Regions from separate parts of the Stutzerimonas sp. R40042 genome, predicted to be linked through region 1. Evidence: riboswitches for the same ligand, from Rfam matches in the RefSeq annotation. Region 1 holds a riboswitch; the other holds the start of a gene.

What was found. A riboswitch is a leader RNA that binds a small molecule or an ion and turns the genes downstream of it on or off. The one in region 1 is predicted to bind cobalamin.
Region 2: linked by a shared signal. The riboswitch ahead of OUY36_RS04030 (TonB-dependent receptor domain-containing protein) and the one ahead of btuB (TonB-dependent vitamin B12 receptor) in region 1 are both predicted to bind cobalamin.

The regions. Positions count from the first base shown of each region.
Region 1 covers NZ_CP113258.1:1,459,414-1,467,225, forward strand. The annotation lists gene nhaD (sodium:proton antiporter NhaD) at 1-1,204, shown strand, start outside; gene OUY36_RS06945 (metallophosphoesterase family protein) at 1,225-2,028, opposite strand; cobalamin riboswitch at 2,174-2,393, shown strand; gene btuB (TonB-dependent vitamin B12 receptor) at 2,512-4,365, shown strand; gene OUY36_RS06955 (hypothetical protein) at 4,412-4,981, shown strand; gene cobO (cob(I)yrinic acid a,c-diamide adenosyltransferase) at 4,978-5,589, shown strand; gene OUY36_RS06965 (cobyrinate a,c-diamide synthase) at 5,714-7,006, shown strand; gene bluB (5,6-dimethylbenzimidazole synthase) at 7,003-7,650, shown strand; gene OUY36_RS06975 (cobalamin-binding protein) at 7,647-7,812, shown strand, end outside.
Region 2 covers NZ_CP113258.1:862,028-869,839, forward strand. The annotation lists gene OUY36_RS04010 (retropepsin-like aspartic protease family protein) at 1-10, shown strand, start outside; gene ribA (GTP cyclohydrolase II) at 129-746, shown strand; gene OUY36_RS04020 (hypothetical protein) at 743-1,150, shown strand; gene OUY36_RS04025 (cobalamin-binding protein) at 1,150-1,950, shown strand; gene OUY36_RS04030 (TonB-dependent receptor domain-containing protein) at 1,973-3,829, opposite strand; cobalamin riboswitch at 3,926-4,142, opposite strand; gene OUY36_RS04035 (AAA family ATPase) at 4,215-7,812, opposite strand, start outside.

The DNA.
Region 1 (7,812 bases):
GCTTGGCGTCGTGCTCGAAGAAGTAACCCATGTGAACAAGGCCAAGGTGACGCTGTTCTTCGGCACCCTGGCCTGGCTGCTGTTGTTCATCTTTGCTCCGGCTGGCGAGGTGCGGGAAACCGTGCTGGAAAGCCTCAACGAGAACATCGCCGAGATCGCCGGATTGTGGATCTTCCTGGTGGCGGCGATGACCTTCGTCGCCTACCTGAACAAGAAGGGCATGATCGAGAACCTAATCTATCTCGTCTTGCCGCAAAGAATCAGTGAGCGCGCGCTGCTGTTCCTCACCGCGACCTTCTGCTTCGTGTTCTCCTCGCTGGCCGACAACATCACCGCGACGCTGGTTTCCATCACCCTGATCCTCTCGCTGCAGCTGGATAGGGCGAAGACCATCAAGTTCGCCACGTTGGTGGTGTTCGCGGTCAACTCCGGTGGTGTCGCGCTGATCACCGGTGACGTCACCACGCTGATGATCTTTCTCGCCGGCAAGGTGGCGATTCTTCAACTACTGGTGCTGGCCGTTCCGGCGTTCATCGCGGTGATGGTGCTGGCGGCGATGCTGTCGATCGGTATGCGCGGCGAGGTGGTGGTGCAGGCGCACCGTAAGGACGTGCGCGGCGTGGATGTCGCCATCGCGCTGATCTTCCTCTGCACCATTCTCGGCACCATCATCGGCAACTTCCTGTTCCAGATTCCGCCAGTGCTGACTTTTCTCGCCGGGCTTTCGGTGATGTTCCTGGTTGCGCGCTTCTTCAGCGACGACAACGACTCCGATCCGATTCTCGAATACGTGCGTCAAGTGGAGTTCGAGACGCTGTTCTTCTTCCTCGGCATCCTTCTGCTGGTGGGCATGCTCAAGGAGGTTCGCGTGCTCGACGGGCTGGTGCACATCTATGACCAGGTGCCGGCGGTGATGGCCAACTACCTGATGGGCGTGATGTCCGCGGCGATCGACAACGTGCCGCTGACCGCCGCGTTGCTCAAGTCCGGGCTGCAGATGGGCGTTGCCGAATGGATGGTGCTGACCTACGCGGTCGGCGTCGGCGGTTCGCTGCTGGTGATCGGTTCGGCCGCCGGTATCGTCGCCATGAGCAAGGTGCCGGGCCTCACCTTCGGCAGCTACCTGCGGCACATGCTCTATCTGTTCATCGCCTTCAACATTGGCTTCGCCGGGGTCTACCTGATCGGCCTGTCGATAGGCTGATCACGGCGCGCGAGCGTGGGTCACCAGCTCAGGTTGAAGTGCGAGCCCAGCACGAAGCGACCGTCGAGCAGGTCCCAGCGCTCGACGCAGACCTTCTTCTCCTCGCCCGGGTGCAGCTTGAGCCGGTTGAAGGAGTTCGGCGAGGTGCCACGCAGGCGGGTCGAGAGTGTGGTGCCCGCCTGCACCATCCAGATCTCCCGCGCGAGGCCGCTGTACTGCCTGGACAGCGGCAGCACGTAGGGCAGATGGATGTGCCCGCCCATCACCAGATCCAGCCCGTGCTCGGCCCAGCGTTGCAGCGCGGGTTCAGCGCCGTGCTGCAGATTGCTCAGATCGCTCGGTACCATCGCGCCGAATGGCTGGTGGGCCACCACGATGCGAATCTTGCGCGGGTCACCCTCGGCCAGCCGCTGCGCCACCCGTTCCACTTGCCGCCCCGTCACCACGCCGTCCTTGTGTCGGCGCGGATGGGTGGTATTGAGCCCGATCACCAGCATGTCGTCGTTCTCGAAAACCGGTTCCAGCTCATCACCGAAGTGTCGCCGGTAGTTGCCGTACGGTGTGAACAGACGGGCGAAGAGGTTGTACAGCGGGATGTCGTGATTGCCCGGAATCACCAGCGTTTCGCCGACGCCGTCGGCCTCCAGCCGACGGACGAAGGCCGCGGCACTGGCGAACTGCCCGCGGCGGGCGCGCTGGGTGATGTCGCCGGAGAACACCAGCAGATCGGCTCGATGCTCACTTACATGATCCTCCAGCGCCTGGACCACGGCGGGTTGCTCGGTGCCGAAATGGGTGTCGGAGATCTGCACGATGCTGGTCATGGGCTTGGCTGAGGGTCCTGGCTGTTTGCTGGCATTGTTGCATTCGAAGCCTTTCGGCGTCCGCCGTTCCAAGCGGCGAGATGCAAGCGAAGATTGCAGAGGCCGTGCGACAACCTCGTGGTTGCGTGATCCCCGACCTTGGACTAACCTCCGCGTCGCCTCAGGTGCCCCCTGGCCTTGTGCCAGACGGGTGAAACAGGGAAGCCGGTCCATTCTCACGAAGATTCCGGCGCTGCCCCCGCAACGGTAGGCGAGTCGAGAAACCGCAACGGCCACTGTGCATGACGCATGGGAAGGCGCGGTTTCGAGATGCCGCACGGCATACGCTCGCAAGCCCGGAGACCGGCCTGTCGCATTTCACTGACAGTGCGGCGGGCGCTGGGCGGGTGCATATCCCTCGCGGTATTCCCTTCCTTTTGCGGTTCCTCCGTCTGTCTTCGTCGACTTTCAGTCGTGCGGGTGGGCACGACGGAGACCTGAACCTTGACTGGCAAGCCCCGTTTCAAGCCAGCGGCCTATGTGCTGCTCGGCAGTTTTCCCTTTTCCATCGGCCAACTGGCCGCAGCCCCGCTGGATCTCCAGCAACAGGTGGTGACCGCCACCCGTACCGCGCAGACGGCTCAGCAGAGCCTGGCCGCGGTAACCGTGATCGACCGCGAGCGGATCGAGCGCAGCCAGGCCAATTCGCTGCCGGAGCTGCTCAAGCAGGTGCCTGGCGTTTCGCTGGCCAACAACGGCGGGCCCGGCAAGTCCACCTCGCTGTTCATGCGCGGCACCGAATCCGATCATGTGCTGGTGATGATCGACGGCATCAAGATCGGCTCGGTCACGGGCGGCGGCGCGGCCCTGCAGGATCTGCCGCTGGAGCTGATCGAGCGCATCGAGGTGGTCCGCGGTCCGCGTTCCAGCCTGTACGGATCGGAGGCCATCGGCGGGGTGATCCAGATATTCACCCGCAAGGGCCAGGGGCAGGGCGTCAAGCCGTTCTTCTCGGCCGGCTACGGCACCCATGACACCTATACCGGCAGCGCCGGCGTTTCCGGCGGCGACGGTCGTGGCTGGTACAGCCTGGGCGTCAGCGGCTCGGACACCGACGGCATCAACGTCAAGTCGGCGGACACCAGCGGCTACGAACGTGACGCCGACGGCTATCGCAACCTGTCCGCGACACTGAGCGCCGGCTACCGCTTCGACAACGGCCTGGAGCTGGACGCCAACCTGCTGCAGGCCAAATCCCATAACGACTACGACAGCGTAAACCGCGCCCGCACGTCCGGTTTCGGCGCCAATGCCGATGGTGAGTCGAGGGTCTTCGGCACCCGTGCGCGCTTCAGTCCGCTGGAACCCTGGCGGGTGACACTGCAGGCCGGACGCAGCGAAGACAAATCCGATGCCTATCAGGACGGGCAGTTCTATTCACGCTTCGACAGCCGTCGCGACACGCTCAGCTGGCAGAACGATATCGAGCTGACTGCGGGGCATACGCTGATCCTGGGTGCCGATCACCAGCGCGACGAGGTCAACGGCACCACGGTCTATGCCGAGGACTCCCGGGACAACGACGGCTATTTCGCGCAGTACCTGGGCGAAGTCGGCCGCCATGATTGGCAGCTGTCGCTGCGCCGGGACGACAACGAGCAGTTCGGCCAGCACGACACCGGCAACATCGGCTACGGCTATGCGCTGACCGACTGGCTGCGCGGCACCATCAGCTACGGCACGGCATTCAAGGCACCGACCTTCAACGAGCTGTATTTCCCCAACTACGGCAATCCCGAGCTGAATGCGGAAACCTCCGAGAGCCTCGAGATCGGCCTTGCCGGGCAGCATGTCTGGGGCCACTGGGCAGTGAATGCCTATCGCACCGTAGTGGATGACCTGATCGCCTATGACGCCAGCATCTCCGCTCCGGCCAACGTGCAGGAAGCGCGCATCCGTGGGGTCGAGCTGGTGCTCGGCAGCCAGTTGCTCGGCTGGGACTGGAATGCCAACTACAGCCTGCTGGAACCGGAGAACCGCTCCGCCGGCGCCAACCGCGGCAACGAACTGGCGCGTCGGGCCAAGCAGCTGTTCAACCTCGATGTCGACCGTCGGCTCGGTGCCTTCAGCGTCGGTGCCAGCCTGCACGCCGAAGGGCAGCGCTACGACGACCTGGCCAACACCCGCGAGCTGTCCGGCTACGCCACCCTCGACCTGCGCGGCGAATACCGCATCACCCCGGAGTGGCGTCTGCAGGCGCGCGTCGCCAACCTGCTGGATGCCGACTACGAGACCGCCGAGGGCTACAACCAGCCCGGCCAGGCCGCTTACCTGACCGTGCGCTACCAGGCGCTGTAAGACCGCGGCGCGGGCATGTCGCCCGCGCCCACAGAAGGAGACTGCAATGATCAAGCTTGCCCCGAGATACCAGCTGCTGGGCGGCCTCGCGCTTGCCGCGCTGCTGGCCATGACCCGCGGACAGCACTTCGCCAGCGTCAACCTGCCGAGCGCGTCCTGGGCGGTGTTCTTCCTCGCCGGCGTCCTGGTGCGGCCGAAGTGGGTGTTTCCGGCACTGTTTCTCGAGGCGTCGCTGTTGGATTTCGCCGCCATCCAGTGGGCCGGGGTCAGCGACTGGTGCATGTCGCCAGCTTACTGGATGCTCGTGCCGGCTTACGGTTCGCTGTGGCTGGGCGGCCGGCTCTACGCCCGTCTGCATCGTGACCAGTTCAGCAGCCTGGCGACCCTGGCGCTGTGCGTGATGGCCAGCGCCTTCGTCTGCTACCTGTTCTCCGGCGGCGGCTTCCTCTATTTCTCCGGGCGCTACCCGGAGCCGACGCTGGCGCTGCTGGTCGACCGAATCGCCACCTATTACCCGCGCTACCTGTCGACCCTTGCGCTGTATGTCGGCGTCGCCGCGCTGCTGTTCGTCGGTCTGCGCGCCTGGTCTGGGCAGCGTGACGAGGCCCGCGCATGAGCGAATCCAGCGAACGCGATGATCGCCACAAGGCGCGCATGCAGCGCAAGAAGGCGCTGATCGACGAGAAGATCGCCGAGGCGCAGGACGAGTACGGCCTGCTGCTGGTGCACACCGGCAACGGCAAGGGCAAGAGCAGTTCCGCCTTCGGCATGGTCGCGCGTGCGCTCGGCCATGGCATCAAGGTCGGCGTGGTGCAGTTCATCAAGGGCGCGGCCAGCACCGGCGAGGAGGCGTTCTTCCGGCGCTTTCCGGACGAGGTCCGCTACCACGTGATGGGTGAGGGCTTCACCTGGGAAACCCAGGATCGCCAGCGCGACATCGCCAAGGCCCGCGAGGCCTGGGCGGTGGCGGCCGAGTTGCTGACCGATCCCGAGATCGGCCTGGTGGTGCTCGACGAACTGAACATCGCCCTGAAGTACGGCTATCTGGAACTGGCGCCGGTGCTCGCCGACATCGAGTCGCGTCCGCTGTTGCAGCACGTGGTAGTCACCGGTCGCGGCGCGCCGGCGGGTCTGATCGAGGCGGCGGATACCGTCACCGAGATGGGCCTGATCAAGCACGCATTCAAGGCCGGCGTGAAGGCGCAGAAAGGCGTCGAATTTTGATGCCTGCGCTCAAGACATTCACGGACCGTTGCGTAGGCTGGATGGCGTCTGTTTCATCCACCCTCGGCGTGGTCGGTGGATGGGTGAAGCGTCATCCACCCTACGCTGCTGATGAGAGACCGCAATGACCAGTAGAAGCTGCCCGGCGCTGTTGATCGCCGCGCCGGCCTCCGGCCAGGGCAAGACCACCGTCACTGCGGCTCTGGCGCGGTTGCATGCGCGGCAGGGCAAGCGCGTGCGGGTGTTCAAGTGCGGGCCGGACTTTCTCGACCCGATGATCCTCGCGCGTGCCAGTGGCAAGCCGGTCTATCAGCTCGACCTGTGGATGGTCGGCGAAGAGGAGTCGCGACGCCTGCTCTGGGAAGCGGCGGGCGAGGCCGACCTGATCCTGATCGAAGGCGTGATGGGCCTGTTCGATGGCGCGCCCTCGGCGGCCGATCTGGCGCGGCGCTTCGGCGTACCGGTGCTGGCGGTCATCGATGGCTCGGCCATGGCGCAGACTTTCGGCGCCATGGCGCACGGGCTGAGCAGCTTCCAGCCGGACCTGCCGTTCGATGGCGTGCTGGCCAATCGGGTCGGAAGCGCCCGGCATGGCGAGATTCTGCGCGACAGCCTGCCGGAGTCGATCCGCTGGTACGGCGCCCTGCCGCGCAGCGTCGAGGTCGAGCTGCCCAGCCGGCACCTGGGGCTGGTACAGGCCGAGGAGCTGGCTGATCTGGACGCCCGTCTGGACGCCGCGGCCGATGCGCTGGCACGCAGTGCCGACACCGAGTTGCCTGCCCCGGTCAGCTTCGCCGCGCCGGCCAGCGCGCCGCTCGAACCTCTGCTGGCGGGTGTACGCATCGGCGTCGCACGCGATGCCGCCTTTGCATTTCTCTATCAGGCCAATCTCGACCTGCTACAGGCGTTGGGCGCCGAGCTGCTGTTTTTCTCGCCGCTGCGCTTCGCCCGCTTGCCGGCCGTGGACAGTCTCTACCTGCCGGGCGGCTATCCCGAGCTGCACCTGCGCGGCCTGTCGCGCAACCGCGCCATGGCCGAGGCGATCCGCGCGCATCATGAGGCGGGCAAGCCGATCCTCGCCGAGTGCGGCGGCATGCTCTACCTGCTCGACGGGTTGACCGACCGTGGCGACGAGCGCGCGCAGATGCTCGGCCTGCTGCCCGGCGAGGCGCGCATGCAGAAGCGCCTGACGGCATTGGCGCTGCAGGAAGTGGAGCTGCCGGAAGGGCGACTGCGCGGGCACACCTTCCATCATTCGGCGCTGGAGTCGCCACTCGAGCCGCTGGCTCGCGGCGAATGCCCGAACTACAAGCGCACCGCCGAAGCGGTCTACCGCCGGGGCCGGCTGACGGCGTCCTACATCCACCTGTACCTGCCGTCCGATCCGGCAGCCGCCGCGGCGCTGTTCCGGCCATGAGCGCGCACGCTTTCAGCCCTCAGGAGCGCGCGGCGGTCTATCGCGCCATCGGCGAGCGACGCGACATGCGCCATTTCGCCGGCGGCGAGGTGGCAATGGAGCTGCTGTCGAGGCTGCTCAGCGCGGCGCACCAGGCACCCAGCGTCGGCCTGATGCAGCCGTGGCGCTTTGTCCGCATCACCCGCCCCGAGTTGCGCACGGCCATCGCCGATCTGGTCGGTGAGGAGCGCCGGCGCACCGCCCAGGCGCTCGGCGAGCGTTCCGCCGAGTTCATGCGGCTCAAGGTCGAGGGCATCGAGGATTGCGCCGAACTGCTGGTCGCCGCGTTGATGGATGGCCGCGAACAACATATCTTCGGCCGCCGCACGCTGCCGGAGATGGACCTCGCGTCGCTGGCCTGCGCGATCCAGAATCTCTGGCTCGCGGCGCGGGCGGAAGGCCTGGGGATGGGCTGGGTGTCACTCTTCGATCCCGCCGCGCTGGCCGCCTTGCTCGGTATGCCGGACGGTGCCAAGCCGGTGGCGATCCTCTGTCTCGGGCCGGTGCAGGAGTTCTACCCGGCACCGATGCTGGCACTGGAAGGCTGGACCACGCCGCGACCGCTGCACGAACTGGTTTTCGAAAATGCCTGGGAGGCGAAATGAGCAAGGGGCCGCAGCGCATCGTCTGCCTGTCCACCGAGACCTGCGAAACGCTCTACCTGCTGGGCGAGCAGGCGCGCATCGTCGGCATCTCCGGCTTCACCGTGCGCCCGCCGCAGGCGCGCAAGGAGAAGCCCAAGGTCAGCGGCTTCACCAGCGTCAAGC
Region 2 (7,812 bases), 600 kb from region 1:
GACCTCCTGAGTTCAGGCTGATCCGCCTGCACGGCACGATAGACACGCTCGACGGCGAACTCTTCAGCCAGATGTGCCCCCGGTTAGTGTTATAGTGTCCGCTTTTCTGCCGCCTGGGATTTCCGCCCGTGTCTGTCGTGTTCGTCGCCGCTTCCCAACTGCCGACACCGTTCGGCGTGTTCACCATGCATGGTTTTCTCGACCAGGACACTGGCAAGGAACATGTCGCGCTGACCCTCGGCGACGTGGCCGATGGCAAGCCGGTGCTTGGGCGTCTGCATTCCGAATGCCTGACCGGCGATGCTCTGTTCAGCCTGCGCTGTGACTGCGGCTTCCAGCTGGAAGCGGCGCTGCGCGCGATTGCCGACGAAGGTCGCGGCGTGCTGCTCTATCTACGTCAGGAAGGACGCGGCATCGGCCTGCTGAACAAGATCCGCGCCTACGAACTGCAGGACGCCGGCGCCGATACCGTCGAGGCCAACGAGCGCCTGGGCTTCGCCCCGGACATGCGTGACTACGGCATCTGCCTGCCGATGCTCGAGCACCTGGGTATCGCCGAGATCAAGCTGATGACCAACAACCCGCGCAAGGTCAAGGCGCTGCAAGGCTTCGGCATCCGCGTGGCCGAGCGCAAGCCGCTGCAGGTCGCGCACAACCCGCACAACCGCAAGTACCTCGCCACCAAGGCCGGCAAACTCGGCCACATGCTCGGCGAGATCCACCAGGGCGAAGCCGAGCAGTCGTGAACCGCCTCGCCGTTCGCCGCCAGCTCGCGCGTGACGGCTGGCTGCACACCCTCCTGATGGTGATGCCGGTGCTGGTGCTGGGCCGTGCACCGGCACTGCGCATTGACTGGGGCCTGCCTCTTTTCGCTGCCGGCCTGGTCTCGCTGTTCTTCAGCCTGCCGGCCTTCACCGCCTTCAAGCACGCACTGATTGCCATCGAGCAGGCGTTGGAAAGCCCTATGGAGGCCGACGCCTGGGCACGCTTGCGTCGCCTCCGCCGTCGCGGCCTGCTGATCGCCTCGCTGCCGGCCTGGTTCGCCGCCGCCGGGGCGCTGCTGGGCATGGAACCGGTGGCCCGCCTGTTGCTGGTATTCGGCAGCCTGGTGCTGCTGGTGCTCTACCGTATTCCGCGGCAGCTTCACTGATGCGTCACCTTTTGCTCGCCGCTCTGGCGCTGCTGGCCACCTTGCCTGCGGTGGCCGCGCAGCGGGTAGTAAGCCTGGCGCCCTCGCTCAGCGAAATCATGCTGGAACTCGATGCCGTAGACCGCCTGGCCGGTGTGCTGGACGGCGGCGAACGTCCTGCGGCCCTGGCTCAGATGCCATCGGTGGGGCGTTATGGCCAGGTCGAGATGGAGACCTTGCTCAGCCTGCGCCCCGATCTGGTCCTGCTCTGGCCGGACAGCGTGCCGCGCAGCCAGCGCGAGCAGCTGCAGCAGTTCGGTGTTCCCGTGCTGGTGGTGGCGCAGACTCGCCTCGACGGGCTGGCCGAGCAATTCAGGGTGATCGGCCAGGCGGTCGGCCGCACGGAGCAGGGCGAGCGCCTGGCCGAGGCGTTTCGCGCCGGCCTCGCCGAGCTGCGCACAGCCTACGCCCGTGAACAGCCGTTGCGGGTGTTCTACCAGGTCTGGAACCGCCCGCTGTATACCCTCGGCGGGCAGCAGATCATCAGCGAAGCGATCGAGGTGTGTGGCGGGCGCAACGTCTTCGCCGACCTGACCCTGGCCGCGCCGCAGGTGAGCATCGAAGCGGTGCTCGCCCGCGACCCGGAAGTCATCCTGGCCGGTAGCGGGGCGCAGCTGGACGAATGGCAGGCCTGGCCACAGCTAGATGCCGTGCGCAACGGGCGATTGCTGGAAGTGCCCGACAAGGGCCTGGAGCGCCCGAGCTTCCAGATGCTGGGGGCGATCCGGAAGCTCTGCGAGGTGATGGCGGCAGCGCCCTGAGCGGGCGCGCCGGTAGACGCGATTACAGTGATGGAGTCCAGGTGACGGCGAACAGCAGGGTTCGCGCCGCCTCGTGATAGCCGTAATTCTGCGACGGATCCCACCAGTTAGCTCCGTCTGGGCGGTTATAGGTCGCCAGTGCATAGTCGCGATCGAACAGATTGTTGACCTTCGCCTCCCAGCGCAACTCGGGATGGCTCTGCCAGGCTGCTCTTAGGTCGAAGACCCCATAGCCGGACAGCTCGCGGGTGTTTGCGATGGTGTCGTAACGGGCGCTGGAAACGTGCCAACCGGCGCCAGCCGAAAGCGCGCCGAACGTACGATCAAGGTCGATGCTGAGTGTGCGCTTTGCCCGTCGCGCCAGAGTATGGCCGCTATCCCGGTCGCGCGGATCGATGATGCTAACGCCGAGGCTCGCCTGCCAGCCCAACAGCTCACGCGCCGCGCTGGCTTCGAAACCGTTGATCCGTGCCTGGCTGACGTTTTCCATCCGGGTTCCACCCCAGGCAATCATGTCTTCGACATCGGTGCGATAAAGGGAGGCTTCCAGTTGGGTCTCTTCGAATTCGCCGCGCCATTGCAATTCGTACGTCTTCGAAGTCTCCGGCTTCAGGTCCGGATTGGGACCCCAGGCGGGCGGTGCGTAGAGGTCGGTGAACGTCGGGGCGCGGAAGCCTTCGCCATAGCTCAGAATCCAGCGCTGCGACTGACCTACCGGCAGGCTGAAGGCTGCGTTCCAGCTGTTGTGGCTGCCAAACTGCTGGTTGTCGTCGTGACGCAGACCCAGTTCGGTGCCGAAGTGTTCGCCCTGGAAGCTGTGCTGAGCAAAAAAGGCGAGATTGTCGCGGCTGTCTTCCTGGTAGGCGGTGGTGGCATCGAGGCGGTCCTCGTACCAGTCGCTGCCCGCGCTAAGCTGCTGGCGCTCGCTCAGCTGCAAACGGTTGATCCAGGCTGCAGAGTGGCGGGTGGTCTCCAGCAGACCGTCGTTGTAGTTGGAGCCGACCGCGCGGTTGCGATCGAAGCTGCGACCCAGCTCCAGACGGCTGTTCCAGACGTCGCTTAGCTGGCCGTCCAAATAACCGCTGTAGCTGCTGACACGAAACTCGTCCTGCGGCGTGCCCGGGGCGAACTCGTAGGCATCGTCATACTCGTTCTTGCCGCGCTGGTCGTTGAGACTCAGGCCGGCTTTCCAGTCCGCATCGAACTGGTGATCCAGCTTCAAGTGCAGGGCCTTGTTGCGCTGGCCATCGTTGTCTTGGTCAGCGCCGCGATTGTCGCGGGTGATGTCGAAGCCGTCGCGCTCATCGAGGCTGGCGCCGAGGTGGACGCGAGTCTGCTCCGTTCCTGCTGCCAGGCTCAGGCTGCGCTGAAAGGTCTGGTCGCTGCCGGCGGCCAAGCGGACTTCCGGATTTATTCCGGGTTTGCCGCGACGGGTAAAGATCTGGATGACGCCACCAATGGCATCCGCGCCGTAAAGCGAGGAGCGCGGCCCACGGATCACTTCGACACGCTCGATGTTGTCGATAGCCAGGTAGTCGAGACGGGCGAAGCCGCTGGTGGCTGAAGCAATGCGTTGGCCGTCGACCAGTACCAGTGTTTGCGCGGTTCCGGTGCCGCGCAGCGACAGCGATGGCAAGCCACCGGCGCTGCTCACCTGCACGCCCGGGACCCGACGCAACAGCTCGGGCACGTTGCGTGCCTGCAGGCGTTCGATATCGGCGCGAGTGAAGACGGTATTGGCTGCAGTGGCCTGGGCGCGGGGCTCGGCCTGGCGGGCCGAGGTGATAAGCATGCTCGGCAGTTCCTGCTCGGCATCGGCAGCAAACACCTGCACGCCAGGCAGCAGCGCCACGGCGAGGGCAAGTCGGGACAGTTTCATTCTTGGAATTCCTCAAAAGATCGCAAACTTTTGAGGAGGGCAGGAACAAGCGCGGGATGACGGGCAGCAGCGCTTGACGGTGCTGCCCTCCGCAACACCAGTCGAATCCGTCAGGCCGGTCTCCGGGCTTTCGACACGCATCACGCTCACCTTCCCATGTCGGAACACAGTGGCTGTCGAGCGGACGGCGATCCCTGAGGATCACGGTCGATTACCGTTGCGGGGGCAGCGCCGGCCTTGCTCTTCGAGCGCACCGGCTTCCCGTTTAATGCCGACCTTTTGGTCGCGCACACCTGGGCGGATAAGAAAACGCGCGAACCTTACGGCCGATGCTGGCGAAACACAAGCGGACCAATGGCCGCAAGGTCTGCCAGCCCGGCGACCGCTAGGACAGCCCGCCGACGATCTTCAGCCCGCTCTGCCCGTTGCCCTGGCGCTGCACCTGAATCTGCACCGGGATGCGTTCGTGCATCTCGGCCACGTGGCTGATCACTGCCACCTTGCGGCCCTGGGCCTGCAGCGAATCCAGCGCGTCCATGGCGATCTGCAGCGACTCGGGATCGAGGCTGCCGAAGCCCTCGTCGATAAACAGCGATTCGATCCTGAGCTTGCTCGACGCCATCGAGGCCAGGCCCAGTGCCAGGGCCAGCGAGACGAGGAAGGTCTCGCCGCCGGACAGCGAATGCACCGAGCGCAGCTCGTCGCCCATCTCGGTATCCATCACCAGCAGGCCCAGCGGACTTCCGCCGCGCTTGAGCCTATAACGGCGGGCCAGCTGACGCAGCTGCACGTTGGCGTGCTGCACCAGCAGGTCGAGGTTGTAGGCCTGGGCGATCTTGCGGAAGGCGCCGCCGTCGCTCGAGCCGATCAGCGCGGCGATACGCCCCCAGCGCTGCATTTCGGCGCGCGCCTCGTCGATCTGTGCCAGCAGCGCGTGGCTCTGGCGGCGGCGCTTGTCGTCGTCGAGCAGCGCGGCGCGGGTTTCGGCGCAGCGCTGCTCGGCCTGTTCGCAGCGCTGCAGCTGTTCGGCGTGTGCCTGTTGCAGCTGCGTGGCTTCAGGCGCCTCGGTCTGTTGCTGCTGATGGCTAGCCAGTCGGGCGAGACAGCCGTCGAGTCGCTCGCGACAGCGAGTCAGGGTTTCGGCGTTCTGCTGCAGGCGCTGGCGCGCCTCGCTCAGCATTGCCTCGTCCATCTGCAGCAACTGGGCGAGGGTGGCGTCGTCCAGCGCCGGATGGGCGCTGCGCCAGGCGGCGAGTTCGACCTGCAGCGCGTCGCGCTCCTGCTGCAGTTCGGCGTGGCGCTGGCGGCCGCTCTGCTGTTCGCTCTGCAAGCGGGTCAGGCCGAGTCTGCCGTCGTTGAGTTGGCGCTCGATTTCGACCTGGGCCTGGCGCGCGGTCTGGATGGCCAGGTCCAGTTGCTGCTGCCAGGTGCTGGCGCTGGGCTGCTCGCCGAGGCTGGTCTGCAGTGCCTGCCGGCAGGCCAGCAGCAGCTTCTCGCGTTCGGCCAGGCGTGCCTGGCAGCTCGCCTGTTTCTCCTGGCGATGGCGTTGTTGCAACTGCTCGTCGCTGCGGCGCTGCTCGCACTGGCGCAGCTCATCGGCCAGCTCGGTCTGCGCCTGCAGTTGCTGCAGGCGCGTGGCGATGTCAGCGTCCAGCTCCATAAAGGTCTGCGCCGGATCTTCGCGCCAGTGCTGCAGACGCTCGGCCGGTAGCAGCTCGGCGAAGGCCGTCAGCTCTGCGTCGAGCTGCTGGGCGTCGCGGGCGAGGGCATCGCGCTGGCGCTCGAGCTGCTGGGTCGCTTCGACGCAGGCCTCGCGCGCGGCCTGCCAGGCTTGCTGCAGGGTTTCGCTGCGCTGCTGCAACCCGAGCAGTTGTTGTTGCTGCCGGCTGGCATCGGCGATCTGCTGGTTCAGGTTCGCCAGTTGGGCTTCCAGCCAGTCCGCGCGTGTTCCTTCGGGTTGGCGAAGCAGTTCGGCATGCGCTGGCAGGGCGTGCAGACGCGGGGCCAGCGTCTGCAGCTGCGCCTCGACCTCGCTCTGACGCTGCTGGCTCTGGCGCAACTGGGTGTTCAGCGCGACGTGGCGGTCGCGCAGTTCCTGCAGGCGCTGGTCCTGGGCCTGCAGCGCTTCGCGGGCGCGTTCGGCCTCGTGGTCATCCTGCTGATCGAGGCCGGCGAGCATGGCATCGGCCGCATGCCAGGGATGTTCCTGGCTGCCGCAGACCGGGCAGGGCTCGCCCGGCACCAGCGCGGCGCGTAGCGCCTCGACATTCGCGCTGCGCGCCAGGCGCTGGCGTTCGAGCAAGGCGAGGGTGACGTTCAGCGCCTGCTCGGCGGCGTCGCGCTCGGCGCGGACCTGTTTGCCCAGCGGCACCAGGCCGTCCAGCTCCGCCTGCTGGCCGGTGGTGGCGTCGCTCAGTTCGCGTCGGCTGGTTTCGAGCCCGCGTTGCTGAGACCAAAGCTCGCGCAGGGTCGCGGTTTCGCGCTCGGCCTGGCGCCATTGGTCCAACTGCCCATGCAGTTGGGCGAGCTGTTCGGCCAGGCCGACTTCGCTGCCGCGCTCATGCTGTAGAGCGTCCAGCGCCTCGCGGGCCAGGCTTTGCCGGGTTTCGGCAGCCTTGGCCTGCGCTTCCAGTGCCGGGAGTTCGCCCTGACCTTGCTGCAGCCGTGCTGCCAGCTGCACGGCCTGTTGCAGACGCGGGCGGTAGCCGTCCCAGGCGCTGCACAGCGGTTGCAGCGCGGCGCTGCGCCCCAGTTGCTGGCTCAGCGCGGCGAGTTCCGCCGCGGCGCGCTGCTGGCGCTCGGCGAGCTGCGTGAGCGTCGCTGCGCCCGCAGTCACCTCGGCATCGGCCCGGGTGCTGTCCTCGCGGATAGTGGTCAGGTCGGCGTTCAGATGCTGCAGGCGTTCCTCTTCACGGCGCGCCTGGGCCAGCCGCGGTTCGGCGTCCTGGCGCGCCTGTTCGGCCGAACGCAGTTGCTCGCTGGCGGCGCTGCATTGGCTCTGCAGCTCGGCCAGGCGCTGCTGCACGGCCTGTTCCTCATGCTGCAGGCGCGCCAAGCTGTCGGCGGCCTTGTCCAGCAGCGGGCCGAGATCCTGTAGGCGCAGGAAGCGATGGCGCTGCGGCGCCAGTTGCTCGAACAGGTCGAGAATGCGCCGGGCCTCGGCGAGGTTTTCGCGCTCGTATTCGGCATCCTGCAGTTGCTGGCATGCCGCTTCGCGCTCGTTTTCCAGGCGCTGCAGTTCGCTGAGCCATTGCCGCTGCGCTTCCAACGCCTTGAGCTGCTGCTGCTGCGCTTTCAGCGCGTCGAGCTGAGCCTGATGTTCGCGCTCCAGTTCGTCACGCTGCTCCGGCTCCAGTGGCTGCAGGCCGCCGGCCTGCTGCTCCAGACGGGCGAGGCCTTCCTTCGCCTCCTTGGCGGCTTCGAAGGCGGCCTGGCCGAGGCGGCTGTAGAGGCCGGTATCGGTGAGCTTTTCCAGGAGGGTGCCGCGCTCGTTGTCATCGGCCTTGAGGAAGGCGGAAAACTCGCTTTGCGCCAGCAGCACGGCGCGGGTGAACTGGGCCAGGGTCAGCCCCAGGCGGGCTTCGAGCAATTCCTTGAATTCGCGTTTCTTGCCGCTGGCCAGGAGCGTGCCGCTGTCGAGATCCGTAAGGCTCTGGCTGCTGGCCTGCAGGCGGCCGTCGATCTTCTCGCGGGCGCGCTTGACCTCCCAGCGTGCGCGGTAGCGGTGGCCGTCGACGCCGACGAAATCGACCTCGGCGTAGCCGCTGCCGCAGCCGCGGCGCAGCAGGTTGCGCTCGTCGCCACCGCCGATTTCGGCCTCCACGTCGGGGACCTTGTTCAGCGGTGACACGCCGTCCAGCCGCGGCGTGCTGCCGAACAGCGCCAGGCACAGGGCGTCGAGAATGGTGCTCTTGCCAGCGCCGGTGGGCCCGGTGATGGCGAACAGCCCGGCGCTGGCCAGCGGTTCGGCGGTGAAGTCGATG